DNA from 4 places in the Brucella intermedia LMG 3301 genome. Region 4 is predicted to be linked to each of the others. Evidence: predicted binding sites of a transcription regulator. Region 4 holds the regulator's gene; each other region holds the start of a gene.

Region 1 (7,165 bases), 1.4 Mb from region 4:
TTGAAATAGACCTGAATGAGGATCGGCACCGCCAGCATGGCGATGATGAGCGGCTGCGCGATGATCTGTTCGCCCTGAAAACCGAAGAGCAGGACGAGAGTGGCGAGCAGCGCCACAAGCGAGAGCGGTTGCAGTGTCTTCAGCAGCCTGTCGAGCGCGCTTTGTCCGCCACCCGCCAGCAGGCTTCGCCGGATGATCTGCGCAAGGATCACCGGAATGACGATATAGAGGACAACGGAAAGAACAAGCGTATCCCATGGAACCGTAATGGCCGAAAGCCCAAGCAGAAGCCCGACGATCGGAGCAAAGGCTATGACCATGATGGCGTCATTCAATGCGACCTGGGACAGGGTGAAGTGCGGCTCTCCTTTGGTCAGGCTGGACCATATGAAGACCATGGCCGTGCAGGGTGCTGCGGCAAGGATGATAAGGCCTGCAATGTAAGAGTCGATCTGGTCGGCAGGCAGATGCGGGCGGAAAAACCAGCCGATGAACAGCCATGCAAGAAGCGCCATCGAGAACGGCTTGACGGCCCAGTTGATGAACAGCGTGACGCCGATGCCCCGCCAGTGCCGACCGACTTGCCGAAGCGCGGCGAAGTCGATTTTCAAAAGCATGGGAATAATCATCAGCCAGATGAGAACGGCGACGGGAATATTGACCTTGGCAATCTCGGCGGAGCCGATAGCGTGGAACAGTGCCGGGAAAAGATGCCCCAGAGCGACGCCCGCAACAATGCAAAGGGCAACCCAGACGGTCAGATACCGTTCAAAGACAGACATCAGCGTTGCTCCACATGCCTACATTTCGGCGTCAGGGTGTTTCTCATGGGCGACTGCCTGCCCGTGCGCGCGCCGGGCGCCAGTTGAAACCGATTTGTCATTTTAACGTCCGTTGAGGTGAACTGGCGTCGCCAGAACGTGGTTATTGAGCGGCGTCAGCCGTCCTGGGTTCGCAGCAAGGTGTCAGGCTTTGGAGCAGAGGCGCGCAGAGTTCGGCGCTGCCGCCGCAACAATCCTTGATCATGAAAAGCGTCAGATCGCGAAACTGATCCAGATCCGCGCGATAGATGATCGAGCGGCTTTGCCGCTCGCTCCTAACGAGACCAGCCCGTGACAGGGTAGCCAGATGGGCGGACATCGTATTTTGCGGAATGTCCAGCATACGGGCCAACTCGCCCGCCCTGATCCCGGCGGGTTCGTGTCGGACCAGCAATCGAAAGGTATCGAGCCTTGTCGATTGGGCGAGAGCGGCAAAAGCCAGGATTGCAGATTCGTTTTCCATATATCCAGAATAATGGATATAATATCCACGTCAAGCTGCGATCTGGAGTGGCCATCCAGCAGTTAAGCCTTATGCCAGTGGGGTGAAGCGAACGCAGCCCGGATAATGCCTAATCGGCCCAGAGGCTTAACCAAAACTGCATGGCGGACACCTCAGCTGTTCTCGTCATTCTCGATGGAGAACTCCATGCGATCCGCCGAAAATCGCGACAGGGAATATTGGATCGGTTTTCCCTCAGTATCGACGTTTACTGCACGCGCTGTCACGACGATGGCACCCGGAGACAGTTTCAAGATTCTCAAGTCTTCCGGACCGGCATGACGGGCCGATATGACAGTCGATTTTCGCAGGTAATCGGCGATCCCCGCAGCCTTGAACGCAGCCGTTATCGAGCCGCTTTCCGCATAATCCTCTGCAAAGGAAGGAAAGCGCGCGGCATCGATCCAGTGAGTCGCAATCGAAATCGGATAACCATCGGCGTTGTGCATCGTTTCAAGCCGGATCACCTCATCGCCCGCATGCAGTTCAAGCGCGTCCGCGATTTCCCGGGTCGCGATTTCCCTGCCTGAGGCCAGCAGAATCCCCTGCATTTCACGCACCTGCGAAGCGAGCGACTGGGAAATGCGGGTGCGGCGTCCGATCTGGTAGGTGAGGCGCCTTGCGTTGGCGACAAAGGTGCCGCGTCCTTGCTCGGCGCGCAGCACGCCTTCCTGCGTCAACGCTGCAATGGCGCTGCGCACCGTATGGCGATTGACCCCGAACCTGTCGGCCAGCTCCATCTCGGCAGGCATGCGCGCGCCGGATTGAAGCTTACCCGCCATGATGTCGCCGCGTATCTCATCGGCAATCTGCCGCCAGATCGCAACGCCGCTGTTTCTCTCAATGTGTCTGGTCTTTGCCATCAACTGTCATCGTCCTGTCATTGGCAGGGTGTATTCATTCTGGTATTGTATAGTTGTCTATATAACTAGACAATTTGAAAGATCGCGTCAACAGGATTTGAAGGCAGGGAAGCTCATGTACGGTACGGAGCATGGTGCGAAGGGAGGCGGAGCCGGTTCCGCCACTGAAAGCAAAAAGGCACCGGATGCAGTGCAGCTCGCACGGCAGGTAAGCATGGCGGTTCTTGCGCGCGCCAGCAGCGAAGAATTGCAGGCCTTCTGGCAGGCATGGTCCGACAAGCCGGAATTTGAGGTTTTGCGCGGGCCGGAAACCGGCCTTGTGATGCTGCGCGGACGCATCGGCGGCGGCGGCGCTCCCTTCAATGTGGGCGAGGCGACCGTGACGCGCGCCACTGTGCGGCTTTCCGATGGTTCGGTCGGTCACTCTTATGCGCTTGGCCGCGATCAGGAAAAGGCGCGCCTTGCCGCTCTCTTCGATGCGCTTTGGCTGGATGAAAGCCGCCGCGACGCGGTGGAAACGCAGGTGCTGGGCGTCCTGCGCAAACGGCATGACGATGCCGACGCCACGCTGCGCGGCGAAGCGGCTGCTACCAAGGTCGATTTCTTCACTATGGTTCGGGGAGACAATTGATGCTTCCTTCTTCTCCAGCATTTGAAGGCGGTCTGGCTAATCCGGTGACGGATGCGCAGTCGGTCTTTCATGCCGTCATGCACGCCATGGCCAATCCCGGCCGCATCTATCCGCTGGCCGCAGCTGCCACGCCGCCGCAGCCGCTGACGCCGGAACTGGGTGTAATCGCTGCAACCCTGCTCGATCATGATGCGACGGTGTGGTGCGATGCGGCGATAGCCGCCAATGAATATGCAACCGCCTGGGTTACTTTCCACACCGGTGCGCCCCGTGTCGAAAATGCCGATGCCGCGCAATTTTTCTCTCGTAAGCGATGTGTCGCTGCTGCCGTCCCTAGCCGATTTTTCGCAAGGCAATGCCGAGTTTCCCGATCGTTCCACAACCATCGTGCTGGCTGTCGCGTCGCTGAAAGGCGGGCAGGGCTTTGTGTTGAAAGGCCCCGGCATTGATGGCGAGCGTTCGCTCCGCGTCGATGGTCTGCCGCAGGATTTCATCCAGCAATGGCGTGAAAACGGTGCGCAATATCCGCTTGGCGTTGACCTTGTTCTGGTCTGCGACGGCGCTGTTGCAGCACTTCCCCGCACAACCAGAATTTCTGCTCTGGAGGGCTGAAAATGTATGTTGCCGTAAAGGGTGGCGAAACGGCCATCCGCAATGCCCACCGTCTTCTCGATGATCGTCGTCGCGGTGACCGTTCGGTTCCAGCGCTTCGCCTCGACCAGATTGCCGAACAGCTGGCGCTGGCGGTTGATCGCGTCATGGCGGAAGGTTCGCTCTATGACCGTGAACTGGCAGCCCTTGCCGTGCGTCAGTCGCGTGGCGATCTGATCGAAGCAATCTTTCTGGTGCGCGCCTATCGCACCACCTTGCCGCGCTTCGGCTATTCCCGTCCGATGGAAACGGCACAAATGCTGATTGAGCGCCGCATTTCGGCGACCTATAAGGATCTGCCGGGTGGCCAGCTTCTGGGGCCGACCTTCGATTATACCCATCGGCTGCTTGATCCCGATTTGGCTGGCGATGTGGCTGTGCCGGAACCGGAACTGCGCCCCGCAGAACCCGAAGAAACGCCGCGTGTAACCGATATTCTCGGCGTCAACGGCATGATCGAGGAAGACGGCTCGCTGCCGGACGGTCACGAACCGGGCGATTTGACCCGCGAACCATGGACATTTCCGATGGAGCGCGACCTGCGCTTGCAGGCATTGGCGCGCGGCGACGAGGGCTTTCTGCTGGCGCTCGGCTATTCCACCCAGCGCGGCTATGGCAACAACCACCCATTCGTTGGCGAAATCCGCATCGGCGAAGTCGAGGTCGAGTTCGATGTGCCGGAGCTTGGCTTTGCCGTCTCGCTGGGTCGCGTACAGCTGACCGAATGCCAGATGGTCAACCAGTTCAAGGGTTCGGCCAAGCAGCCGCCGCAGTTTACACGCGGCTATGGGCTGGTGTTCGGCCAGAGCGAGCGCAAGGCCATGTCCATGTCGCTCTGCGACCGTGCGCTGCGCGTGCGCGAATTCGATACGGATGTGACCGCACCCGCACAGGATGAGGAATTCGTCATTTCCCATTCCGACAATGTGCAGGCCACCGGCTTCGTCGAACATCTGAAACTGCCGCACTACGTGGATTTTCAGGCAGAACTCGAACTCATCCGCCGTATGCGCGCCGAATATGAGCAAGCGAACAACGATACCGAAAGTTTGGCAAAGGAGGCCGCGGAATGAGCGATCTGGCCAATTACAACTTCGCCTATCTGGACGAGCAGACCAAGCGGATGATCCGCCGCGCCATTCTGAAGGCCATTGCCATTCCCGGCTATCAGGTGCCGTTTGCCAGCCGTGAAATGCCGATGCCTTATGGCTGGGGCACGGGCGGCGTGCAGGTGACGGCCTCGATCATCGGGCCGGATGATGTGCTGAAAGTCATCGATCAGGGTGCCGACGACACGACCAACGCCGTCTCCATCCGTGCCTTCTTCCAGAAAACGGCCGATGTTGCCGTCACCACCCATACGGGTGAGGCGACGATCATCCAGACCCGTCACCGCATTCCGGAATATCCGCTGACCGAAGGGCAGGTGATCGTCTATCAGGTGCCGATCCCGGAACCGCTGCGTTTCCTTGAACCGCGCGAAACCGAAACCCGCAAGATGCACGCGCTTGCCGAATATGGCCTCATGCATGTGAAGCTCTACGAAGACATTGCGCGGCACGGCCATATCGCCAAGACCTACGATTATCCGGTGATGATCGAAGGGCGCTATGTGATGGCGCCTTCGCCGACGCCGAAATTCGACAATCCGAAAATGCACATGTCTCCGGCATTGCAGCTGTTCGGTGCCGGGCGCGAAAAGCGCATCTATGCCGTGCCGCCCTATACGGATGTTGTGAGCCTCGATTTCGAGGACCACCCATTTGAGGTGCAGAAGTTCAAGGAACCGTGCGCGCTTTGCGGCGCGAAGGGCGTCTATCTCGATGAAGTCGTGCTGGATGATCGCGGCGGCTCGATGTTCGTCTGCTCCGACACCGATTTTTGCGAAGACCGTCAGGCGAATGGCCATTTCGGCCATCTGGCAGCGAACAAGGAGGCCGCACAATGAGCGAGCAACCTCTACTGAGAGTAAACAGCCTGTCGAAATACTACGGCAACCGCCGTGGCTGCGCGGATATTTCCTTCAATCTGTGGCCGGGCGAAGTGCTGGCCATCGTCGGCGAATCCGGTTCCGGCAAGACGACGCTACTGAACAGTCTGGCAACCCGTCTGGAGCCGACTTCCGGCACGGTTGAATATCGGATGCGCGACGGTGAATTCCGCGATCTCTACAAGATCGGCGAGGCGGAACGCCGCTTCCTGATGCGGACGGACTGGGGGTTCGTGCACCAGAACCCGGCAGACGGATTGCGCATGACGGTTTCGGCCGGCGCCAATGTCGGCGAGCGTCTGATGGCGGTCGGCGAACGCCATTATGGCAATATTCGCAACACGGCAACCGAATGGCTGGGACGGGTCGAAATCGCCTCCGACCGTATCGACGATCAGCCGCGCGCCTTTTCCGGCGGCATGCGCCAGCGCCTGCAGATTGCCCGCAATCTGGTGACGGCGCCGCGTCTCGTCTTCATGGACGAGCCGACCGGTGGTCTTGATGTGTCGGTGCAGGCGCGCCTTCTCGACCTTCTGCGCGGTCTTGTCAGCGATCTCGGCCTTTCGGTGATTATCGTGACGCATGATCTCGCCGTCGCCCGGCTTCTGTCCCATCGCATCATGGTCATGAAAGACGGCCATATTGTCGAGCAGGGACTGACCGACCGCGTGCTGGATGACCCGCAGGCGCCTTATACGCAGCTGCTTGTGTCGTCTATTCTGCAAGTTTAGTAAATTAAAACAGATGTTTATTGCATGTTGTTCCTAAATTAGCCGAACTTCATGCGTGAGGTGAAAAATGCCTATGTTGCAAACATCAGCCCCGCTTGCCGTCACCGGCGTTACCAAGACCTTCGTCATGCATTTGCAGGGCGGCATCGAACTTCCGGTCGTTCGCGGCGTGAATTTCGAACTGAATGCCGGCGAATGCGCCGTGCTTGGCGGGCCTTCGGGCGCGGGCAAAAGCTCGATCCTGAAGATGGTCTATGGCAATTACGCGGTCAATGGCGGCTCGATCATGATCCGCCATGCCGACAGGTTTGTCGATCTTGCCACTGCCGATCCGCGCGAAGTGCTGGCGGTGCGCCGCGATACGATCGGCTATGTCAGCCAGTTTCTGCGCACGCTGCCGCGTGTTGCGGCAATCGACGTGGTTGCCGAACCGCTGGTCGCGCGTGGCGTCGACCGTGAGACAGCGCTCAACCGCGCCCGCGAACTTCTGGCGCAGCTCAATCTTCCGGAAAGGCTGTGGGCCTTGCCGCCTGCGACGTTCTCGGGCGGCGAACAGCAGCGCGTGAATATCGCGCGCGGCTTCATCACAGATCATCCGGTATTGCTGCTTGATGAGCCGACAGCCTCGCTCGATGCGAAGAACCGCGCGGTCGTGGTCGACCTCATCAGGGCCAAGAAGGAGCAGGGCGTCGCCATGCTCGGCATCTTCCACGATGAAGACGTGCGTTCGGTCGTTGCGGACCGGATCATCGACGTGACGGCTTTCTCTCCGCGGGGGCTGGCATGACCAAGCTCTCGGTGGAACCGCTGGTTCACGAAACGGCCATCGTCAGCGGCTGTACGCTCGGGCGCTATACCGAGATTGGCGAGCGCAGCCGCGTTTCGGAAACCGTGCTGGGCGATTATTCCTATCTCGGCGTCGATTGCGAAATCTGGTGTGCGGAGATTGGCAGGTTTTCCAATATTGCCAGCCACG
Region 2 (7,165 bases), 2.3 Mb from region 4:
CGGCATGCGACGCACTGACAGCAGCCTGATCGACGCGGCGGAAATCCTGGGGGCCGGGCGCATGGCAATCCTGTTTCGCATCCGCATCCCCTCCGCCTTTCCTTCGCTGGCGTCGGGCCTGAGCCTCGCTGCGGTCTATGCCCCCATCGGCGCCGTGGTGGGCGAATGGGTCGGGGCATCCAAGGGGCTCGGCTATCTGATGCTGCTCGCCAATGGACGGGCCAAGGTCGACCTGATGTTCGCCTGCCTGTTCGTTCTGGCGGCTTTCACCATGCTGCTGCACGGCACGGTGTCGCATTTCGCCCGCAAGCTTGCCGTCTGGCCGCGAAAAGCCGCATAAAAAAACCGGCGGGGAACCGCCGGTTTTCATTTTTGTTCAAACTGCCATCAGGCCAGCGTGTAGGCCGTCTTCACCGTCGTGTAGAACTCGGCGGCATAGCGGCCCTGCTCGCGCGGACCGTAGCTCGAACCCTTGCGCCCCCCGAACGGCACATGGAAATCGACGCCCGCGGTCGGCAGATTGACCATCACCATGCCCGCTTCCGAATTGCGCTTGAAATGCGTGGCGTGCTTCAGGCTCGTCGTGCAGATGCCCGACGACAGGCCGAAATTCGTATCGTTGGCAGTGGCAAGCGCTTCTTCATAATCCTTGACGCGGATGACGGAAGCGACCGGGCCGAAGATTTCCTCGCGGCTGATGCGCATCTGGTTGGTGGCTTCCGTGAACAGCGCGGGCTGGAGATAGAAGCCCGGCGTTTCGCGGTTGAGGCGCTCGCCGCCAAAGGCAAGCTTCGCGCCTTCCTTGCGGCCGATCTCGATATAGTCCATGTCCTGCTTGAGCTGGCTTTCATCGACCACCGGGCCGATATGGGTGCCCTGCTTCAGCGCATTGTCGACCACGACGGTCTTCAGCTTTTCAATGGCGGCGGCAACGAACTTGTCGTGGATGCCTTCCGTCACGATGATGCGCGAGGAAGCCGTGCAGCGCTGGCCGGTAGAGAAGAAGGCGGAATTCACGACCGATTCCACAGCCACATTCAGATCGGCGTCATCGAGAACCACGACCGGGTTCTTGCCGCCCATTTCGAGCTGGAAGCGACGATTGTGCTCGATGGATGCAGCCGCAACGCGCTTGCCCGTGCCGGTGGAACCGGTGAAGGTGACGGCATTGACGTCAGCGCTGTCCAGAATAGTCTGGCCGACCACGGAACCCTTGCCCATGACGAGATTGAGCACGCCCTTTGGAAGACCGGCGCGATGCAGGATATCGACAATCGCCCAGGAGCAGCCCGGCACGAGATCAGCCGGCTTGAAGACGATCGTGTTGCCATAGCAGAGCGCCGGCGCAATCTTCCATGCCGGAATGGCGATCGGGAAATTCCACGGCGTGATGATGCCGACGACGCCGACAGGTTCGCGGGTGATTTCGACGCCGATGCCCGGCCGCGCAGAAGGCAGAACTTCGCCTGCCAGACGCAGGGCTTCGCCCGCGAAGAAATCGAAAATCTGGCTGGCGCGGATGGTTTCGCCGATGCCCTCGGCCAGCGTCTTGCCTTCCTCACGCGACAGGAGACGGCCAAGCTCGTCCTTGCGCGCCAGGATCTCGTCTGCGGTTTTGCGCAGGATCGCATGGCGCTCCAGAATGCCGGAGCGCGACCATGCCGGGAAAGCGGCTTTCGCGGCGGCAATGGCCGCCTTGGTGTCTTCAGCCGTTGCGCGCGCGTAGGTTCCAACGACATCATTGGTGTCCGAAGGATTGATGTTGGCGATCCCGTCGCCGCCGACCCATTCGCCCGCGATCAGATTTTGATGTACCGTCATGAACTCTCCCTGTGCGCCGCACGGCTCTGATATATCTCAGAACGACCCTTCACTCATGAGCGGCGGAATTGCAAGACCGGAGCCGTCCTGTAACGCAAAAAGTGAAAATAAACCCCGGGCCAGGGCCTTGAAAGGCCCGCCTTGCAAATTTGTCACAGTCAATGACCAGTTGGAAAAATTGTCATTTTCCGCCTTGGCAAATATTTTTGCTCATTTATTGTGCACCTATCCGCAACACTGGCAAGAGGTATGAGATGCGTGTCTATTACCCATTCCCGATGGTGCCCAGTGTTCGCGCGGGCGCTTCCAAGCTTTAAGTCCTTGGCCCGCGATGCAGGCTGAGGCCTGAACGCCCTCCCTAAAAGGGCACATTCCAAAACTTCCAGATTTGCCGCAGCCGTCACCGGCTGCTTGTTTTGTCTTTGTTTTCACGCATCGTCCGACGCCGAACCGCTTCGAACTTTTGCTGAAAATGCTTTTAAAGGAACCAGAATCCGCCCGAACGCGGCCTGGTATTGTAGATATGACTCGGTTTCGCATCAATTTCCGGGGACCTGCATTTCGCAACGTCCTCGGCTACACTTTCAGCCACTGGCGAAGTCAGCCCGTGCGGCTGACGCTGATGATAATCGGCATGCTGCTCGCAACAGCCGCAGATGTTCTGACCCCGCTCTATTCCGGGCGGCTGGTCGACGCGCTTTCATTGGGCAATGACGGCGCATGGGATGCGGCCATTCATGCGCTGATCGTCCTGCTTGCGCTGGGTGCATTGGCGCTGATCACGCGCCAGCTGACCTTCTATGTCATCACAGACTTCACCTTGAAGATCATGAGCGACATGGCAGCCAGCTCGTTCCGCAGGCTGCAGCGGTTCTCGACCGACTGGCATGCCAATGCCTTTGCCGGATCGACCGTGCGCAAGGTCTCGCGGGCCATGTGGGCGCTCGACCTGCTCAACGATACGCTGATCGTGGCCCTGTTGCCATCGGTCCTGATGCTGCTCGGCTCGGTCGCACTTCTATCGTGGTACTGGCCGCTGATGGGCCTGCTGGTCGCCATCGGTTCGGTGCTGTTCATCGTCTGCACCATCGTGATCTCGCTCGGCTTCGTCGCCCCTGCGGCAACGCTTGCCAATAGCTGGGACACGCGCATGGGCGGCGCTTTGGCCGATGCCATTTCGTGCAATGCGGTTGTGAAGGCGTTCGGTGCGGAAAGCCGCGAAGATATGCGTCTTGCCAAGGTCGTCACCAAGTGGCGCGGCCGCACACGCCGCACATGGCTGATCGGTACGCTGAACGGCTTCATACAGGGTGCGAACCTGCTGGTGATGCGCGGCGTCGTCATTGCCTTTGCGCTCTATCTGTGGAGCCAGGGCAAGGCAACGGCGGGCGATATCACCTTCGTCCTGACCGCCTTCTTCATGTTGCAGGGCTATCTGCGCGATGTGGGCATGCATATCCGCAACCTGCAGCGTTCGGTCAACGACATGGAGGAACTGGTCGATATCGAGGCGCAGCCTTACGGTATTGCCGACAAGCCGGGTGCTCCGGCCATCAAAATTGGAAATGGCGAGATCACTTTCAATCACGTCACCTTCCATTATGGCAATCACGAATCTGCCCTCTATCGCGACTTCTCGGTCAAGATCGAGGCTGGCGAGCGCGTCGGTCTGGTCGGTCATTCGGGTTCGGGCAAGACGACTTTCGTCAAGCTGATCCAGCGGCTTTACGATGTCAGCGGCGGCGCTATCCGCATTGACGGGCAGAACATCGCCGATGTCACACAGGCATCGCTCCGATCGCAGATCGCCATCGTGCAGCAGGAGCCGATCCTGTTTCACCGGACGCTGGCCGAGAACATCGCCTATGCCCGCCCCGGTGCGACGCAGGCCGAGATCGAGGAAGCTGCGAAGCTTGCGAGCGCGCACGACTTCATCAGCCGCCTGCCGAAAGGCTATGCAACGCTTGTCGGTGAACGCGGTGTGAAGCTTTCGGGCGGTGAGCGCCAGCGTGTCGCCATTGCCCGTGCGTTTCTGGCAAATGCACCGATCCTCATTCTGGACGAGGCAACGTCGAGCCTCGATTCGGAATCGGAGGTGCTGATCCAGCAGGCGATGGAACGGCTGATGGTGGGCCGCACGACGCTTGTCATCGCACACCGGCTTTCGACGGTGCGGGCGCTTGACCGGCTGCTGGTCTTCGACAAGGGCAATATCCTCGAAGAAGGCGACCATGATGCGCTTATCCGCAAGCCGGACGGCATCTACCGCCGCCTGTTCGAGCGTCAGGCGCTGGAACTGACCAAGGGGCTGGAAGACGTCTTTTCGTAATCCAGTCTCCCATGTCGCCACCGACAGGGCCGGATGATTCCGGCCCCTGTCTTCATTTCATATTCCCTATCTGTTTGTTTTTTCACATGTCTTCGACCCGAAACCGTTTTCCGCTTTCGGGAGACATGCGCCATTCATCATCCGTTCAGATCACGGTGCGTATCACTCGCGGCCCAAGCGTGCCCCAAACGTGAGTTGACATTTCCATGACAGAAATGTGACAGGATTTTTGTGAAGTCTGGGAGTTGGTGAGTAAAAACATGCCGGGTGTGATGGAAAATACCGCAGCGCGTCGCTGGAGCGATGCCGCGATTTTCGGGCCTGCCCGTATTGCCTGGCCGCTGCGCCTGGCCGCCATTGCGCTTGCTTCCATGGTGCTTTCGACCCTGCTGGTTTTCGCCATCGAATGGATCGTGCGCGGCTCGTTCGCCGATACGATGCAGTTCTTCCGCACACCGCACAAGCCCGCATGGACGACCGTGGCGCTTTTCGTCGTCGTGCTCACCGCAAGCGACGCCATTTTCGGGCGCATCCATTATGGCTTCATCGTCGTCGGGCCGCTGGCGCTGATTGCCGCCACGACCGCCCGTGAAAAAAGCCTTTATCTCGGCGATCCGCTCTATCCGAGCGATTTTCTCTATGCCCGTCAGATCGTGGATCTTCTGCCGCTGCTGGTGCGCGACCGGCCATGGAGCGCGGTGGGCATAGCCCTGCTGCTCATCGCCTCGGCAGCCTTGATGTTCACCGTGACGCTGTTCTGGTGGCGGCGTTTCGATCCGATTCCGTGGAAGGGGCGGATGCTGCGTCTTGCCTTCGCGCTGCCGCTGCTCGCCTGGTTCGCGGTCATTTCTGATTATGCGAGTTTTTCGCTGGCCCGTGACCGTCTGCGCATTCTGCCCATCATGTGGGACCAGAAGGAAAATTACGCGCATAACGGCTTCACCATGGCTTTCATCCTGAATGTGCCGATGGCAACCGTCTTCGCGCCGGAGGGCTATTCCCCGGAGGCGATTGCCGCCATCGAACCGCCCGCGCAGCTCATCCCTGCCGCATTCGACAGCAGCAAGCCGGATGTCATCATGGTAATGAGCGAATCCTTCTGGGATCCGACGCGCCTTCCCGGCGTGGCCTTCAGCGCCGATCCGATCCCGACAGTGCGTGCGGAACAGTCCGGCCATGTCTTCTCGCCGGAATTCGGCGGGATGACCGCCAATGTCGAGTTCGAGGCTCTGACCGGCTTTTCCAAGGCGTTCCTGCCTTCGGGCAGCATTCCGTACCAGCAATATATCCGTCGCCCGCTTCCCTCGCTTGCAAGCTTTTTCAAGGATCAGGGTTACGCCACGCGGGCCATCCATCCCTATCGCCAATGGTTCTGGAACCGTGGTCCCGTCTATGAAAGCATGGGCTTCGACCGGTTCATGTCAGAGGAAAACATGCCGCCGCTGGAAAAGCGCGGTGCGCTGGCGTCCGACGCTGCCTTGACCGAGGAAATCATCCGCGAAGCCGATTCCATGAATGCGCCGTTCTTCTTCTTCGCCGTTTCTCTTCAGGGACATGGCCCATATGAGGCCAACCGCTATCCGGATTCCAAACTCGAGGTGCAGACCGACGCCAGCGAGCATACCCGCCAGTCGATCCGTTCCTATTCGCAAGGGGCGATGGATGCCGATGCAAGCCTTGCAAGGCTGATGGAGTGGGCATCCAAGCGTGACCGCGAAACCATTCTCGTCTTCTTCGGCGACCATCTGCCGCCACTCGGCCCCGTCTATGTCGAGACCGGCTTCATGGCAAACCGGGTTGCAAGCCGCACCGCATCTGCCGAAGACATGATGCTGCAGCACGAAACCCCGCTGGTTCTCTGGTCAAACAAGCGTGGGGCCGAACGGGGATCGGGCACGATCAGCCCCGCCTTCCTGCCGCTGCACATTCTGGACATGGCCGGGATGCAGCACCCCTATTACACCGGCTTCCTGCGCCAGTTGCACGAGCGCTACCGGGTCGTTGACAATCATGCAGTGTTTGACCGGTCGGAGAATGCCGAAGAGGGCTGGCAACAACGGCCGCCCTTCCCGCCGCTGCTGCGCGATTATCAGATGCTGCAATATGACATGATCTTCGGCAGCAATTTTGCCCGCGAGCGCTTCTTCCCCTCGCATCCCGAACAGAGTTAGACTGGTCTATACCGGCGCCTTGCCGGACGACTGGCGGATGACGAGTTTATAATCAATCTGTCGCGAAGCCGACAAATGGCCGGTTTCGATCTGTTTCAAGAGCATGTCCGCCGCGTCGCGCGTCATCTCGAAAATCGGCTGGCGGACAGTGGTGATCTGCGGCGAGACCATGCTGGCGATAGCGCTGTCATCGAAGCCGACCACCGTCAGCTGGTCGGGTATCGCAACATTATGGTCATAGGCGATCTGCATGACGGCAGCCGCCATATCGTCGTTTGACGCAAACACCGCCGTCGGCGGCTCATCGAGCGAAAGCAGTTTCTCTCCGGCAGCAAGGCCGCTTGCGAAACTGAAACCGCCCTGCACCTCGTAATCCGGGTTACGCTCGATCCCCGCTTGCTCCAGCGCGCGCCGATAGCCCGCCAGGCGCAGTTCAGCCGAACGATGGGTTGGATCGCCAATGACGATGGCGATCCGGCGATGGCCGAGTTTCAGAAGATATTCCATGAGATCGAAGGCGGCAGCCCCGTCATCAATCGTGACGCTGTCGGTCGGATGGACATTCACATCGCCCGCGACCCGCGCAAACGGCATCGCCGATGCCGTCAGCTCGGCCAGGATTTCAGGATCGTCCGACATGGGCGGCGTCACGATGATGCCGTCGAGGCCGGAGGCATGCGCCGTTTCGATCAGCGCGCCGCGAATATCATCCCGATTTTCGACGGGAAAGATCAGCAGGCGGTATCGTGTGTCGCGCAGCCGCTCCAGCGCACCCATCTGCAATTCGGTGACGTAGCTGGCGCTGGGATTTTCGAAGAAAAGACCGATCAGGTGAGACCGGCGT
Region 3 (7,165 bases), 390 kb from region 4:
CGTGGAGCCCGTATGGGTCAGGCGCTTGGTCATCAACAGCGCGAAATTGGCCGTGGCTTTCGCCCCATTGAGAAAGGCGATCTGCACGATGCGGCCATCTTCGGCCGCAGCCTTGTAATTGCGATCAACGTAGTCACCGCCGACCATATCGAGAATCACATCGGCACCTCTGCCTTTGGTCACGTCCTTGACGACCTCGACAAAATCCTCGTCCCTATAATTGACGGCGCGATCAGCCCCCAGCTTCAGACAGGCGTCGCACTTTTCCTTGGAGCCGGCAGTCGCAATGACGGTCGCGCCGAATGCCTTGGCTAGCTGGATAGCCGTCGTGCCGATCCCCGACGAGCCGCCATGAACCAGAAGCGTCTCGCCTTTCTTCAATCCTCCGCGCTCGATAACATTGTGCCAGACGGTGAAGAAAGTCTCCGGGATCGCAGCCGCTTCGATATAGCCATAGCCGGAAGGCAGGGGCAGAGCATTGCTTTCATGCACGACGGCATACTCGGCATAGCCACCGCCAGCCAGTAATGCGACGACCTGATCGCCGAGCTTGAAACGCTTGACGCCGCTGCCGACGGCTACAATGTCACCGGCAATTTCCAGGCCCGGAATATCGGACGCGCCGGGCGGCGGCGCATATTGTCCCAGCCGCTGCAAGACATCGGGACGGTTGACCCCGGCAGCACGCACCCGCACCAGAATTTCACTTTCCTTCGGCTCCGGCACCGAGCGCTGAACAGGGCGAAGCATATGGGGTCTGCCCGGTTCGGAAATTTCGATAGCGGTCATCTGTGAAGGAAGGTCGGTCATCATGCTTAAGACTCCATTCAGATTTCGTACCCTACGCCGTGGTCAGGTGCCCCATCGGCACCGTCGCACAAATGCCGCATGCGGATGCAAGACACCGCGTTAGGGAAATCGTCATCGATTTTCCCAAATATATATGCGACGATTCAAGGTGTTAAATCTTTTCTGAGCCATCATTGACCACGGAGGACGGCTATGAGCGGTTTCGATGAGGATGTGGCGAAGCCCCGCAGCAGCGTGGCGCTGAGCGAGGAGGAACTGTCGCTGCTTTCGGTCACCGAGATCGACCAGCGCATTGCCCTGCTGCAATCCGAAATAGAGCGATTGAAGGCAGAACGCCTCAAGAAGGGCGACAGCCGCGCGGCGGCGGAAGCATTGTTTCGATAAGGGAAACTCGTCAGCGGAAATGGATGCCGGAGCAAAATCGCCGGAACCATTTCCGGACGAATTGTTTAGGAACAATAGTCACTGATCGCAATGGCCGCTCGACATCGACGGCCCAGCTTCAAGTTGCGGGAATAGAATTTTGCGCATTTACATTCAGGTTCTGGCCCTCCTTTGCGGCACAGCCTTTCTCCTCATCGCCTCAGGTCTTCATGGTCTCCTGCTGCCTCTGCGCGGTGGCGCGGAAGGATTTTCGGTCACATCGCTGGGCATGCTCGGCACCACCTGGGCAGGTGGTTTCGTTGCGGGCTGTCTGTTCGCGCCGCGCCTGGTGCGCCGCGTCGGCCATGTACGGGCATTCGGATGTTTTGCAGCATCGGCTGCGATCATCGCCCTGCTTTCCGGCGTTTTCGTGGATGCAACCATCTGGGTCATCCTGCGCGCTTTCACCGGCTTTTCCATGGCCGGTGCCTTCATGGTCATCGAAAGCTGGCTGAATGAGCGGGCGACCAACGAATCGCGCGGCAAGATTTTCGGCATGTACATGATGGTCAACTATGGGGCCACCATGTCCGGGCAAATGCTGGTGGCTGCGGGCGATGTGCGCTCCGATCACCTGTTCATGATAAGCGGCGTCTTCTTCTGCCTGGCCCTTATCCCGACCGCGATTTCCACGGCTGTAAGCCCCAAGCCGCTGACAGAAGTGCAGCTCGATCTCAAGGCGCTCTATAACAACTCCCCCGCAGCCTTTGTCGGTTGCATCCTGATCGGCATCGCCAATGGCGCCTGGGGTACGCTTGGAGCGGTCTTTGGCGCGAAATCCGGGATCTCGACCACCGAGATCGCCTTGATGGTCAGCGTCACCATCGCAGCCGGTGCCCTGATGCAGATTCCGATCGGTCGCATTTCCGATCTGGTGGACCGGCGTTTCGTACTGGCCAGCGTTGCGGCTCTGGCGGCACTGGTTGGGCTGATCGCCTTTCTCGTCGCGCCTACCAGCGGCTCCGTCATTATCGCGATGACCGGCTGCTACGGCGCGCTCGCCTATGCGCTCTATCCCGTTGCGGTCGCCCACGCGAACGACCATGCAACATCGGAAAGCTTCGTGAAAGTGTCGAGCGGACTTCTGCTGCTTTACGGGTTCGGCACGATGCTTGGGCCGCTTCTGGCGGCCGCGGCGATGGATATTTTCTGGCCTTCAGGCCTCTTTGCCATCACCATGCTCGCGCATATTTCCATCACCGGTTATGCGCTGTTCCGCTCCCGCAGGCGCGCTTCGGTTCCCAAAGAGAACAAGGACCAGTTCATGAGCATGCCATCGGAACGCGGTGCTACGCCGGAAGCGCTGAACCTTGATCCGAGAGCGGAGACGGAAGGTTGACGGCGTTAAAAATCGCCATCGACAAACAGAACCAATCAAATAATTGAACCAATATGTTCGGCGGCTGTGGCACAGCCGCCAATGCAGCAATCCAGCGTCATGACCATGACATGGAAAAGCGCACTGCTGTGGTGCAACATTCCATGTCCGCGACAAGGCAATTCAGGCTCGCGAGAACCTTTCAACAGCCAAAGTCTTTGGTTTGATACGCCTTATCCAACCGCGATCAAAACGCGGCTTCCCTGTCAGTGACGCGTTACCTGGGATCTCAGTTTTTCGATCTGGTCCTTGAGCATAAGCTTCTTGCGCTTGAGAGATGCAACGTGCAGGTCATCCATTGCCGGTGACGCCAGGGCTTCGGAAATTTCCTGCTCCAGAGCGCCGTGCTTCTTTTCGAGCGTGGCAAGATGGGACTCGATAGCCATCATCAGATCTCCTTTGGTTGATTTCCCTGATTTACGGAACGGCGTGGACCTTGTTTGCCCGCCATCCCGCCATTCAACCTGCATGAGCGCCCGGCACATCTCCTGTATTTCCGGGCCAAACACACAGTCCCGGCTGCCAAGGATGCGGTGGTGTTTGTCGCCTTCGACAGCCGCGTCCATGACAGAACCATGACAGTTTGGCATGAGTTTGATGCAAAGTCGATTTTGTCGTGGTAGCATTTTCCTGACGCGAAAAATGTGATAAGGGCTTCGCCGGAAACGGGCTGACGCCGCACCTTTTCATGGGTTGGCGCAGCCCGTAAAACTATTCAACAGAACGGGGCACCGCATGTCCGATCAGGAACAGGCCGAAATCAGATTGGCCGTCGCACGTCTGAAACAGGAACACGCGGACTTCGATGCTGCCATAAACGCCATGATAGCGGTTGGCTGCGACCAATTGCGCGTGCAGCGCATGAAAAAGAAAAAGCTCGCAATCAAGGACAAGCTGCAGGAAATGGAAGATCGGGTGATCCCCGACATCATCGCCTGAATGTCCATGACGATCCATAATTAGAGCCGGGGTTCGCCCGGCTTTATCTTTTCAGCATCATCCACCAACTACATGAAAGAAGCGGAGCAGGAAGATCAATGAGCGTTACTGCCGATGTCGCCATCATCATGGGAAGCCAGTCCGACTGGGAAACCATGCGCCATGCAGCGGACACACTCGAAGCACTCGGCATTTCCTTCGATGCCCGGATCGTTTCCGCGCATCGCACCCCTGATCGTCTCGTTGCCTTTGCCAAAGGCGCCAAGGCAGAAGGTTTCAAGGTCGTCATCGCGGGCGCAGGCGGCGCAGCCCATCTGCCGGGCATGGCGGCAGCCATGACGCCGCTTCCCGTCTTCGGCGTTCCGGTCCAGTCCAAGGCGCTTTCAGGCCAGGACTCGCTTCTCTCCATCGTCCAGATGCCGGCCGGCATCCCTGTCGGTACGCTGGCGATCGGCCGCGCCGGTGCGGTCAATGCCGCACTGCTCGCAGCAGCCGTCCTGGCGCTTTACGATGAGGCGCTCGCAGCCCGTCTTGACGAGTGGCGCGCGGCGCAGACGGAAAGCGTGGCGGAACGTCCTTCAAACGAGGCCTGATATGAACACTTCTGTACTGAAGCCCGGTGCAACCATCGGCATCATCGGCGGCGGGCAGCTCGGCAGGATGCTTGCCATGGCCGCAGCGCGGCTCGGCTTCCAAACCGTGATACTGGAGCCGCAGGCCGATTGCCCGGCAGCACAGGTCGCCAATCGCCAGATCGTCGCGGCCTATGACGATCCGAAGGCGCTTGCGGAACTTGCCGCAGCTTCCGATGTCATTACCTACGAATTCGAGAACGTGCCGGTGAGCGCCGCCGACCGGCTGGCAGAAACCGCTCTGGTCCTGCCGCCGCCCGCAGCGCTTGAAGTCTCGCAGGATCGCTTTGCCGAAAAGCAGTTCCTCAATGAAAGCGATATCGAGACGGCTCCCTGGCGCCTCGTGGACGATGAAGAATCCCTGATCGCGGCCCTGGGAGCGCTTGGCGAGCGCGGCATCCTCAAGACGCGACGTCTGGGCTATGACGGCAAGGGACAGGTCCGCCTGACCTCGCTCGACGAGAGCGAAGCCCACAAGGCGATTCTTGCCATCAATCGCGCCCCGGCGATCCTCGAAGGCTTCGTCGATTTCGAACGCGAAGTCTCGGTGATTGCAGCGCGCGACCGGTCTGGAAACGTCGCAATCTTCGATATTGCCGACAACGTGCACAAGGACGGCATCCTTGCCACCTCGACCGTTCCGGCTGCGATTTCCGAGAACACAGCGGAAGCTGCCCGCAAAGCCGCTACAAAGCTTTTGAATGCGCTTGATTACATCGGCGTGCTGGGGCTCGAATTCTTCGTCCTGAAGGACGGAACGCTGCTGGCAAACGAGTTTGCCCCGCGTGTCCATAATTCCGGCCACTGGACGGAAGCAGCCTGTGCCATTTCGCAGTTCGAACAGCATATCCGCGCCGTTGCCGGATTGCCTCTCGGCAGCACCGAACGCCATTCCGATTGCGTAATGGAAAACCTGATCGGCGACGACGTCGACAAGGTTCCAGCGATTCTCTCCGAAAACGATGCCGTGCTGCACCTTTACGGTAAAAAGGAAGCACGTCCGGGCCGCAAAATGGGCCATGTGACGCGCATCCAGCCTCGCAGGAAATGATGTTCATCGGGAATCCCGTCGATTCCCGATGAATCTTTTGCCGCCTGCCAAGAATTTCAGCTCCTGCACCCTGAATCTGCGGCTCAGGAGTTGACATTTGCCTGAAACCTTGTGTATTTCGGCCAACCCTTCGGGCATCTAACAGTGCCTGTAACCAATTGGCGCCTCGGGCGCCTGTTTTTATGAAGCCCCGCGGCATCTGCACGTCAACGGGCCAACAAGACCGGTGATTGACATGAAGATCAAGAACTCGCTTAAAGCGCTTAAGGCCCGTCATCGGGACTGCCAGCTGGTCCGCCGCAAGGGCCGCGTATACATCATCAATAAGACCGCCCCGCGCTACAAGGCTCGCCAGGGCTAATCTTATTTCTGATTTTGCATTTGACGTTTCGCTGCGCATGATAAAATCTATGCGTATGCGGAACGTTTTTGCTTGTCTGGTTTCTTTTTCTGTGCTCGCATCGCTGGGTGCAACGGTGCTGTCGGCTTATGCCGAAGTCGCGCCCGGCAAGGTGCCGCTTACCGCACCGCTGACGCCCGTTCAGACCGGCCCCGACAGCGAACAGAAACCGACCCCGGAAAAACCTGCGCCGGATGCAGCCCAAACGCCTGAAGAGCGCCTCGACAAGCTCTTTGCTGATCTTCGCCGTACAACCGATGAAGCCAGGGCGCGGCGCATTGCTTCGCAGATCAATACGCTGTGGTCGCAATCGGGCAGCGCAACAGTCGATCTCCTCATGCAATGGGCGAACGCGGCGATGCTGGAGCAGCGCTATCCTTCGGCCATCGACTTCCTGAACGAAGCGATCGCGCTCGACCCGGAATATGCGGAAGCATGGAATCGCCGCGCGACGGTCTATTTCCTTAAAAAAGATTATGCCCATGCCATGTACGACATCAATCGTACGCTGGAACTGGAACCGCGCCATTATGGCGCCCTGACCGGCATGGCGACCATATTGCGCCTGCGCGGCCTCAAGGAACAGGCGCTGAAAGCCTATGAACAGGCCCTGATCGTTTATCCGATGATGCGCGACGCACAGAAGAACTTCAATGATCTGGCTGACGAACTGACCGACACTCGGACTTAGAGCGTCCCTGCCTCCTCCAATTCATCTCTGCTCAAAGAAAAACGCGCTCTCAAAGAGCGCGTTTCTTTGGATGGCGTCTGCCACGACTGGATGAGATTCCGGCTGTGGCGAGCCGAAAATGGTGGAGTTTGAGAACCGGTGCGGAATGTACTTCCACGCATAGTCCCGAAAAGTTGCAGACTTTTCGGATTAGACTTTGCGTCAAAGAACGCACATGAGCACCGGAAGCGCAAAACGACGCCATTTGCAGGCCGTCACGGCCGGAATATCGCCAGTCTAGATGCCCGATTTTCCATCTGGCCCTATATAGGCGATGCGCAGCATGTTGGTCGCGCCCGGGGTTCCGAACGGGACACCGGCGGTGATGATGACGCGGTCGCCTGCCTTGCCGAACTCTTCGTGGAAGACGATTTCGCAAGCATGGTTGACCATGTCTTCAAGGTCGTGCGCATCATCGGTAACAACGCAATGCAGGCCCCAGACGAGCGACAGCTTGCGGGCGGTATCGACAACCGGCGACAGAGCGATAATCGGCGTGCGCGGCCGCTCGCGGGCAGCGCGCAGGCCGGTCGTGCCGGACGCGGTATAGGTGACAATGGCCGAAAGCTTCAGCGTTTCCGCGATCTGGCGTGCAGCGAGCGAGATTGCGTCGGCACCAGTCGGCTCCGGTGCTGCGCGCTGCGCATCGATGATGGTCGAATAGGTCGGTTCCTTTTCCACCTGCTCCGCAATGCGGTTCATGGTGGCGACAGCTTCGACCGGATACTGGCCGGAGGCGGATTCAGCCGAAAGCATGATCGCATCCGCACCTTCAAACACCGCGGTCGCAACGTCGGAAACT
Region 4 (7,165 bases):
CATGCAACCCGCAACGATCTTCCTTCCAACACGAAGACGACAATGATCGCGCTGCTTAACGAAAACCTCGCCGCGACAATCGATCTTGCCCTCATCACCAAGCAGGCTCACTGGAATCTCAAGGGGCCGCAATTCATCGCCGTTCATGAAATGCTCGATGGCTTTCGCAACGATCTCGACGAACATGTCGATACGATTGCCGAGCGCGCCGTACAGATCGGCGGCACGGCCTACGGCACGACGCAGGTGGTTGCCAAGGAAAGCAAGCTCAAACCTTATCCGACCGACATCTATGCCGTTCACGACCATCTGCTGGCATTGATCGAGCGCTATGGCGATGTTGCCAACCTGCTGCGCAAGTCGATCAAGGACGCGGATGAAGCGGGAGACGACGATACGGCTGACATCTTTACCGCCGCGTCCCGCAGCCTCGACAAGGCGCTGTGGTTCCTCGAGGCCCATGTTCAGGAAACGAACTGATATGAGAGCCTGACGGCCTGGCAACCGTCGTTTCTATAAAGGCCGGGAAATCCCGGCCTTTTTTGTCTGGCTATACTCAGTTAGCCCATTCGCCGCCGCGCATCACCGGCTCGCGGGTTCCGTCCGCGTTGATGCCGTCGACGTTGATCTGGCCGGAGCCGATCATCCAGTCGATATGGATAAGGCTCGCGTTGCCGCCCTGCGTCTTGATCTGTTCCGGCGTCAGCTTCGCTCCGTCGATAAAGCATTTGGAATAGCACTGGCCGAGCGCGATATGACTTGCTGCGTTTTCATCGAACAGGGTGTTGTAGAACAAAAGCCCACTCTGCGAGATCGGCGAGGAATGCGGCACCAGCGCCACTTCGCCCAGATGACGGGCGCCTTCATCCGTATCCAGCACCTTGTTGAGAACCTCTTCACCACGGCTCGCCCTGGCCTCGATAATCCGCCCGCCCTCAAAGCGAACCGCGATATTCTCGATCAAGGTGCCCTGATGCGACAAAGGCTTGGTGCTGGTCACATGGCCTTCGACACGAAGAGCGTGGGGCGTCGTAAACACTTCCTCCGTCGGGATGTTCGGATTGCAGGTGATGCCGTTTTTCGCAGTGGACGCGCCGCCGTGCCATTCATGGCCGTCGGCAAGCCCAACAGTCAGATCAGTGTTCGGCCCCTTGAAATGCAGGGCGCTATAAGCCTTGCCGTTCAGGAAGCGGGTGCGGGTACGAAGTGCTGCATTATGTGCAGCCCAGGCGCCGACCGGATCATCGACATCGACGCGCGACGCCGCGAAGATCGCCTCGGCCAGCTTGCGGGTCGCAACATCTTCCGCGTCGTTTGGAAACATGAGCTGCGCCCATGCCGGATTGGGATAGGAGATGATGTTCCAGTTGATGTCGAAACCGGCGATCTTTTCCAGCGCCGGCTGATAGGCCTTTGAATTGGCGCGGTTGGCGCGTGAAACCTTGGCCGGGTCCTGGCTTGAAAGCAGCATCGGATTGTCGGCTGCGATGGCCAGACGGGCAGCGCCGTCCGAATAGGCCTTTGCCATGCCTTCATAAAGCCAGCTTGCCGCACGGTCGAAACTCGCATCCGATGCATTCTCGTACCGGGCAAGCGCCATTTCATCATCCGCGAAGAACGGCGTTACCAGCCCGGCTCCGGCCTTGTAAGCATGCTTGGCGATGAGGCGCACCAGCGGCAGCGCCACGACCGGCGCGGTGATGACGAGATCCTGCCCCTCGCGCAATTGCAGACCGACACGAACGGCGACTTCCGCAAGACGTTCAAGTTTCACCGGATCGATGACTGGGTTCAGCTGTTCAGGAGCCATGGGTGGAAGACCTCTTTGGATATGGAATCACCGACAGTTTATCAGACGGCATAATTTCACCACCTTTTTTCCTGCCTTTACGCTATAGTATTCACGCGGTCAGTTGCAGAAGAAAGCAGACAGCAATGAATAAGAAAGTGCTTATCTTACTGGGCATTACCGGCCTTCTGACCGGCTGCGTAACGATGACGCCCGAACAGCGCCGTGCAGCTGACGAACAGACCTGCCAAAGCTATGGTTTCAAACCCAGGACCGACGCTTTCGCCAATTGCCTCATGCGGCTCGATCTCGATCGCAGGGCCGACAGGCGCGCCTGGCAGAATCAGGTCGATTTCTATGATGCTCCGATGGTGATCTATCGTCCGGTCTATCGGCCCTGACGCCTTCGCTGAAAACAACTGCAATCTGCCATTGAAATCAAAACGCCGGTCGGATTGGACCAGACCGGCGTTGCAGAGCATCCGATTATAAGCGCTTCTTAGAGCGGAGCTTCGGGACGGTCCTGGGAGAGAAGAAGCGCGCCGATTGCGTCAGCCTGCTTCTGGCTCGCCGGAGCATAGCCAAGCGAGGTCGGCTGCGGGGCCGTGGTATCGAATTGCGGCTGGTAGGACGCCATCTGCATATGCTGTTCCTGCTGGGGGGCCGCAACACCGCGATGACGCACTAGACGGTCACTGCGCGCCTGAGGACCGACGCCGCTGTTCTGGTCTGCGCTTTGAGCCTTGGAAGCCTCCGCCAGTGCCACCTGAACAGTCGGTTCCGTTCCCGGAACCGGACCGGTCTGCGGCAGGGTCACATCATAAGATGGATCCTGCGGAACAGAAGGCGATTGCGGCGAATATGCGAGGGCAAGATTGTATGGCTCCTGCGGGACCGGGTTCTGCAGCGAGCCATCGCGGTTGCGCTTTTCATAGAAGGAATTGCCACCGGCGACGAGCACATAGTGCATGTTGTTGTAAGGGAACCTCAGGCCCGCCGTATGGAAGAACATGGCGTTCTTGAGTTTCGGATGGCGCTGCCCCTTCAACACTGCATCGGCAGTCGCCTGAACATCAGGCAGCGCCCTGGAATCCATCCTGCGGGTGAGGACGCCCGGCGCAAACTGGTTCTTCTGGCCAACGACGCCGCAAATCGTATCGGGATAACGGCCCGATGCGAGACGGTTCATGACGACCGTGCCGACAGCGAGAAGCCCGTCGGGGCTGGACCGGTTCGATTCGAAGAACATCGCGCGCTCAAGGCATTCCTTGTCACGCGCTGTGTAGGTGTAGGTCTTCACGCCATTGACGGATTTGACGTGGCTTGCCGCCGTCTTTTCCGAATTGGCTTTTCCCGTGGTTCCGGTCGTCGTGCATCCGGTGACCACGAAAGGCGCAACCACCAGCCCGACAAGAACGGGCAATTTCCACTTCGCGGCGCGCGTCAATGGCTCAATCTCATGTTAGGACCCTTAACTGATCCAGTCATTCGTTCAGGCAGACACATCCGGAATGATGCGCGCGAACGTCTGACTGCGGTGCAAGTCAAAGAGGACGAAGATCAAAATCGTACGTCCTACTGTCGCTCAATCGAATTCAAGGTTTTGGAATTTTTAGGCCAAAAAAAGGCGAAGGGTCAAATCCCAACGATGCAGGCAGCGGTCATACAGCCTGAAACGAAATCCGAATCGAGAGTGCGAATATGCCTACAAGCCCTTTAAATATATTAATAATTTATTAACGAGAATTACGAATTCAGATAAGGCATTGATTTAATGCGATACAAATTCCCGCAATACACGCCATATCGCTGCCTTAATTCGCTTTTGCTTGGATGGTTTCTCCATCACGTCCGCGCTGCTTCGAATGATCTGCAAAAATTCTGTTTCCCATGGGTTCCGTGGGTTGTCGTCAACTTTGGAAACAGATTTGTAACATCGCGTGAAAATGCGTGATTGGCGCGCAGTTTTGGTCGGGCCTATGCGAATCGGATCAACGTTGCCGCAGGCTGATCATCCGCAAACGGCCCGCCACGATGAAAATGGCGGGCCGATCAGGAGCTATATCTGAGAGTTTGAATGACGGTGTCGATCAACCGAAAGAATAACCGGCACCGCGAACGGTGCGGATCGGATCGAGCGCGCGACCGACATTGATCGCCTTGCGCAGCCGTCCGACGTGGACGTCCACCGTGCGATCGTCCACATAGATGTCCGGACCCCAGACGCCATCCAGAAGCTGGCTGCGCGAGAAGACACGGCCGGGCGACATCATGAAATATTCGAGCAGTCGGAATTCAGTCGGTCCGAGACGGACCTCCTTTTCCTTGCGGTAAACCCGATGCTGCTGACGGTCCAGAACAAGGTCGCCCACTTTCAGCACATGCGAAAGAATGCTCGGATTGGACCGGCGCAGCATCGCCTTGACGCGCGCCAGAAGTTCCGGCGTCGAAAACGGCTTTACCACATAATCGTCGGCGCCGACGCTCAACCCGCGGACGCGTTCGCTTTCCTCGCCACGCGCCGTCAGCATGATGATCGGCAGGCGCTCGGTTTCCGGCCATTGGCGCAGGCGGCGGCACAATTCGATGCCCGAAACCCCTGGCAGCATCCAGTCCAGAATAAGCAAATCCGGCACATTCTCGCGCAATGCGATTTCGGCCTCGTCGCCGCGCAGCATGGTATCGACCTGGTAGCCCTCTGCCTCAAGATTATAGCGAAGCAGCACGCTCAGCGCCTCTTCGTCTTCTACCACAGCGATTTTGGGTGCCTGTGACATCCAGTATTTCCCTATCCAAATGCGGCGGGCGGTGGATACAATCCCCCCAATCGACCGCGTGCCGCCGCGCTATTCACTCATTCTCAGCCGTCGGACTCGGGATCACTCCAGGTCCGGTCGGATGCAGTTCAGGGTTTACGCGCCTCATCCACGACAATACCGTGGCTCAGGTCTTCCTTGGGCCGCTCAGCCGGCATTTGCAGGCCGGTCACGATGTAATAAACGGTCTCCGCGATGTTGGTCGCGTGATCGCCGATACGCTCGATATTCTTGGCGCAGAACAGAAGATGCGTGCAGGCGGAAATATTGCGCGGATCTTCCATCATGTAGGTCAGCAATTCGCGGAACAGTGACGTGTACATGGCATCGATCTCATCATCGCGGTCACGGACGACATTGATCTGCTGCACCGAGCGCGACGCATAAGCGTCGAGCACGTCCTTGAGCTGGGTCAGCGCCAGTTCGGCCAGCGTTTCCAGACCACGATAGAGCTTTACCGGCTGACGCGATTCCGAAACGGCGGCAACACGCTTGGCAATGTTCTTGCCCAGATCGCCAACGCGCTCCAGGTCGGCGGAGATGCGGATCGAACCGATGATCTCGCGCAGGTCCACGGCCATGGGCTGGCGCTTGGCGATGATCATCACGGCCTTGTCGTCGATCTCGCGCTCGCTGGCGTCGAGGATGAGATCGTCGGAGATGACGCGCTGTGCGAGCGCGTTGTCCGCATTGACGATAGCGGCGACCGACTGCTCGACCATACGTTCCGCATGTCCGCCCATTTCGGCGATCTTGTGGGTGAGAAACTTCAATTCCTCATCGTAGGAGCGAACGGTATGCTGAGACGGCATAGTAGACCTCGTAATATAAATTGCGGGGAAGCCGCACTGTCTGTTGAAACGCAGTTCCGGATCAGCCGAAGCGTCCGGTGATATAGTCCTGCGTGCGCTTTTCGGTCGGCGCGGTGAACATGGTTTCCGTGTCGCCCACTTCGACCAGATTGCCGAGGTGGAACATGGCTGTGCGTTGCGAAACGCGCGCGGCCTGCTGCATGGAGTGCGTGACGATCACGATCGTATAGTTCTGGCGCAGTTCGTCGATCAGCTCTTCCACCTTCGCGGTTGCAATCGGGTCGAGCGCCGAGCACGGTTCGTCCATGAGGATGACTTCCGGGCTGACCGCAATCGCGCGCGCAATGCAAAGACGCTGCTGCTGGCCACCGGAAAGACCGGTGCCCGCATCGTGCAGACGATCCTTCACTTCCTCGAACAGGCTCGCCTTCTTCAGGCTCGTTACGACGATTTCCTCCAGATCGGCCTTGGTGCGGGCGAGACCGTGGATGCGTGGGCCGTAAGCGACGTTTTCATAGATCGACTTGGGGAACGGATTCGGCTTCTGGAACACCATGCCGACGCGGGCCCGCAGTTCGACGACATCGATCTTCGGATCGTAGATGTCCTCGTTGTCGAGCGTGATCTTGCCGCCGACCTTGCAGCCTTCAATCGTATCGTTCATGCGGTTGAGCGAACGCAGGAAGGTAGACTTGCCGCAACCGGAAGGGCCGATCAGCGCTGTGACCATCTTTTCCTGGATTTCCAGATCGACGTCGAACAGAGCCTGCTTCTCCCCATAAAACACGCAGACCTTGTCGCCGCGCATCTTTATGGAACTGGCGTTGGCGTTCATTTTTTCTCCTACGGCTTTCTCGAGAGATCGTTCAGTCATCAGGTTCATAGCTTTCGACTCCCGTTTACCAGCGGCGCTCGAAGCGGCGGCGCAGAATGATTGCTGCAATATTCATCACGGCAAGGAACAGAAGCAGGACGATGATAGCGCCTGACGTGCGTTCCACAAAGGCTCGTTCTGCTTCGTTTGCCCACATATAGATCTGCACCGGCAAAGCAGTCGCCGGTTCCATCGGCGTTGACGGTACGTCGGCGACGAAGGGCCACCATGCCGATCAGCAGAAGCGGCGCGGTTTCACCAAGCGCATGGGCAAGGCCGATGATCGTGCCGGTCAGGATGCCGGGTGCGGCAAGCGGCAGGACATGGTGGAAGACCATCTGCGTTTTCGACGCGCCGAGGCCAAGGGCCGCGGAACGGATCGATGGCGGCACGGCGCGAAGCGCGGCGCGGGTCGCGATGATGATGGTTGGCAGCGTCATCAATGTCAGCACCAGACCACCGACCAGCGAGGCGGAGCGCGGCAGGCCGAAGAAGTTGATGAACACCGCAAGCCCGAGCAGGCCGAACACGATGGACGGGACCGCCGCCAGATTGTTGATGTTCACCTCGATCATGTCGGTGAAGCGGTTCTTCTTGGCGAACTCTTCCAGATAGATCGAAGCAGCAACACCGATCGGCAGGGAAAGGCCGAGAACGATGAGCATCATGTAGAGCGAACCGACCAATGCCACCCCGAGACCGGAGGTTTCCGGACGGCTGGATGCGCCGAAGGTGAAGAGGCCCGTATTGAAGGACTCCTTCATCACGCCTTCTTCCGAAAGCGTCCTCATCCATCCCACCTGACGGTCCGAAACCTTGCGATTCGCCTCCGGTACCGAAAGATCGATCTGCCCCTTGAAGGCGGAATCGATGT

What was found. The regulator PhoB, encoded in region 4, activates phosphate uptake and scavenging genes when phosphate is short. The targets are predictions, from matches to a motif close to TGTCATNNANCTGTCAT.
Region 1: a site for PhoB is predicted at 2,191-2,207, ahead of phnF (phosphonate metabolism transcriptional regulator PhnF). Genes of this name have one in related genera too.
Region 2: a site for PhoB is predicted at 4,357-4,373, ahead of OINT_RS01070 (LTA synthase family protein). Genes of this name have one in related genera too.
Region 3: a site for PhoB is predicted at 3,176-3,192, ahead of OINT_RS10395 (YdcH family protein). Genes of this name have one in related genera too.

What each region holds. Positions count from the first base shown of each region.
Region 1 covers NZ_ACQA01000001.1:1,138,093-1,145,257, forward strand. Annotated here, with positions in the region: gene arsB (ACR3 family arsenite efflux transporter) at 1-782, opposite strand, end outside; gene OINT_RS05420 (ArsR/SmtB family transcription factor) at 925-1,284, opposite strand; gene phnF (phosphonate metabolism transcriptional regulator PhnF) at 1,437-2,189, opposite strand; gene phnG (phosphonate C-P lyase system protein PhnG) at 2,302-2,817, shown strand; partial or broken gene OINT_RS24290 (phosphonate C-P lyase system protein PhnH) at 2,904-3,047, shown strand; gene phnH (phosphonate C-P lyase system protein PhnH) at 3,049-3,429, shown strand; gene OINT_RS05440 (carbon-phosphorus lyase complex subunit) at 3,432-4,541, shown strand; gene OINT_RS05445 (alpha-D-ribose 1-methylphosphonate 5-phosphate C-P-lyase PhnJ) at 4,538-5,416, shown strand; gene phnK (phosphonate C-P lyase system protein PhnK) at 5,413-6,189, shown strand; gene phnL (phosphonate C-P lyase system protein PhnL) at 6,257-6,976, shown strand; gene OINT_RS05460 (DapH/DapD/GlmU-related protein) at 6,973-7,165, shown strand, end outside.
Region 2 covers NZ_ACQA01000001.1:232,779-239,943, reverse strand. Annotated here, with positions in the region: gene OINT_RS01085 (ABC transporter permease) at 1-340, shown strand, start outside; gene OINT_RS01080 (aldehyde dehydrogenase family protein) at 388-1,821, opposite strand; gene OINT_RS01075 (ABC transporter ATP-binding protein) at 2,345-4,150, shown strand; gene OINT_RS01070 (LTA synthase family protein) at 4,411-6,321, shown strand; gene OINT_RS01065 (LacI family DNA-binding transcriptional regulator) at 6,328-7,165, opposite strand, start outside.
Region 3 covers NZ_ACQA01000001.1:2,159,928-2,167,092, forward strand. Annotated here, with positions in the region: gene OINT_RS10370 (NAD(P)H-quinone oxidoreductase) at 1-813, opposite strand, end outside; gene OINT_RS10375 (DUF1192 family protein) at 1,003-1,194, shown strand; gene OINT_RS10380 (MFS transporter) at 1,334-2,572, shown strand; gene OINT_RS10385 (YdcH family protein) at 2,818-3,000, opposite strand; gene OINT_RS10395 (YdcH family protein) at 3,347-3,550, shown strand; gene purE (5-(carboxyamino)imidazole ribonucleotide mutase) at 3,649-4,143, shown strand; gene OINT_RS10405 (5-(carboxyamino)imidazole ribonucleotide synthase) at 4,145-5,233, shown strand; gene ykgO (type B 50S ribosomal protein L36) at 5,469-5,594, shown strand; gene OINT_RS10415 (tetratricopeptide repeat protein) at 5,632-6,324, shown strand; gene pyk (pyruvate kinase) at 6,601-7,165, opposite strand, start outside.
Region 4 covers NZ_ACQA01000001.1:2,549,492-2,556,656, reverse strand. Annotated here, with positions in the region: gene dps (DNA starvation/stationary phase protection protein Dps) at 1-480, shown strand, start outside; gene OINT_RS12275 (aminopeptidase) at 557-1,810, opposite strand; gene OINT_RS12270 (hypothetical protein) at 1,936-2,190, shown strand; gene OINT_RS12265 (cell wall hydrolase) at 2,289-3,236, opposite strand; gene phoB (phosphate regulon transcriptional regulator PhoB) at 3,880-4,566, opposite strand; gene phoU (phosphate signaling complex protein PhoU) at 4,695-5,417, opposite strand; gene pstB (phosphate ABC transporter ATP-binding protein PstB) at 5,479-6,252, opposite strand; partial or broken gene pstA (phosphate ABC transporter permease PstA) at 6,317-7,165, opposite strand, start outside.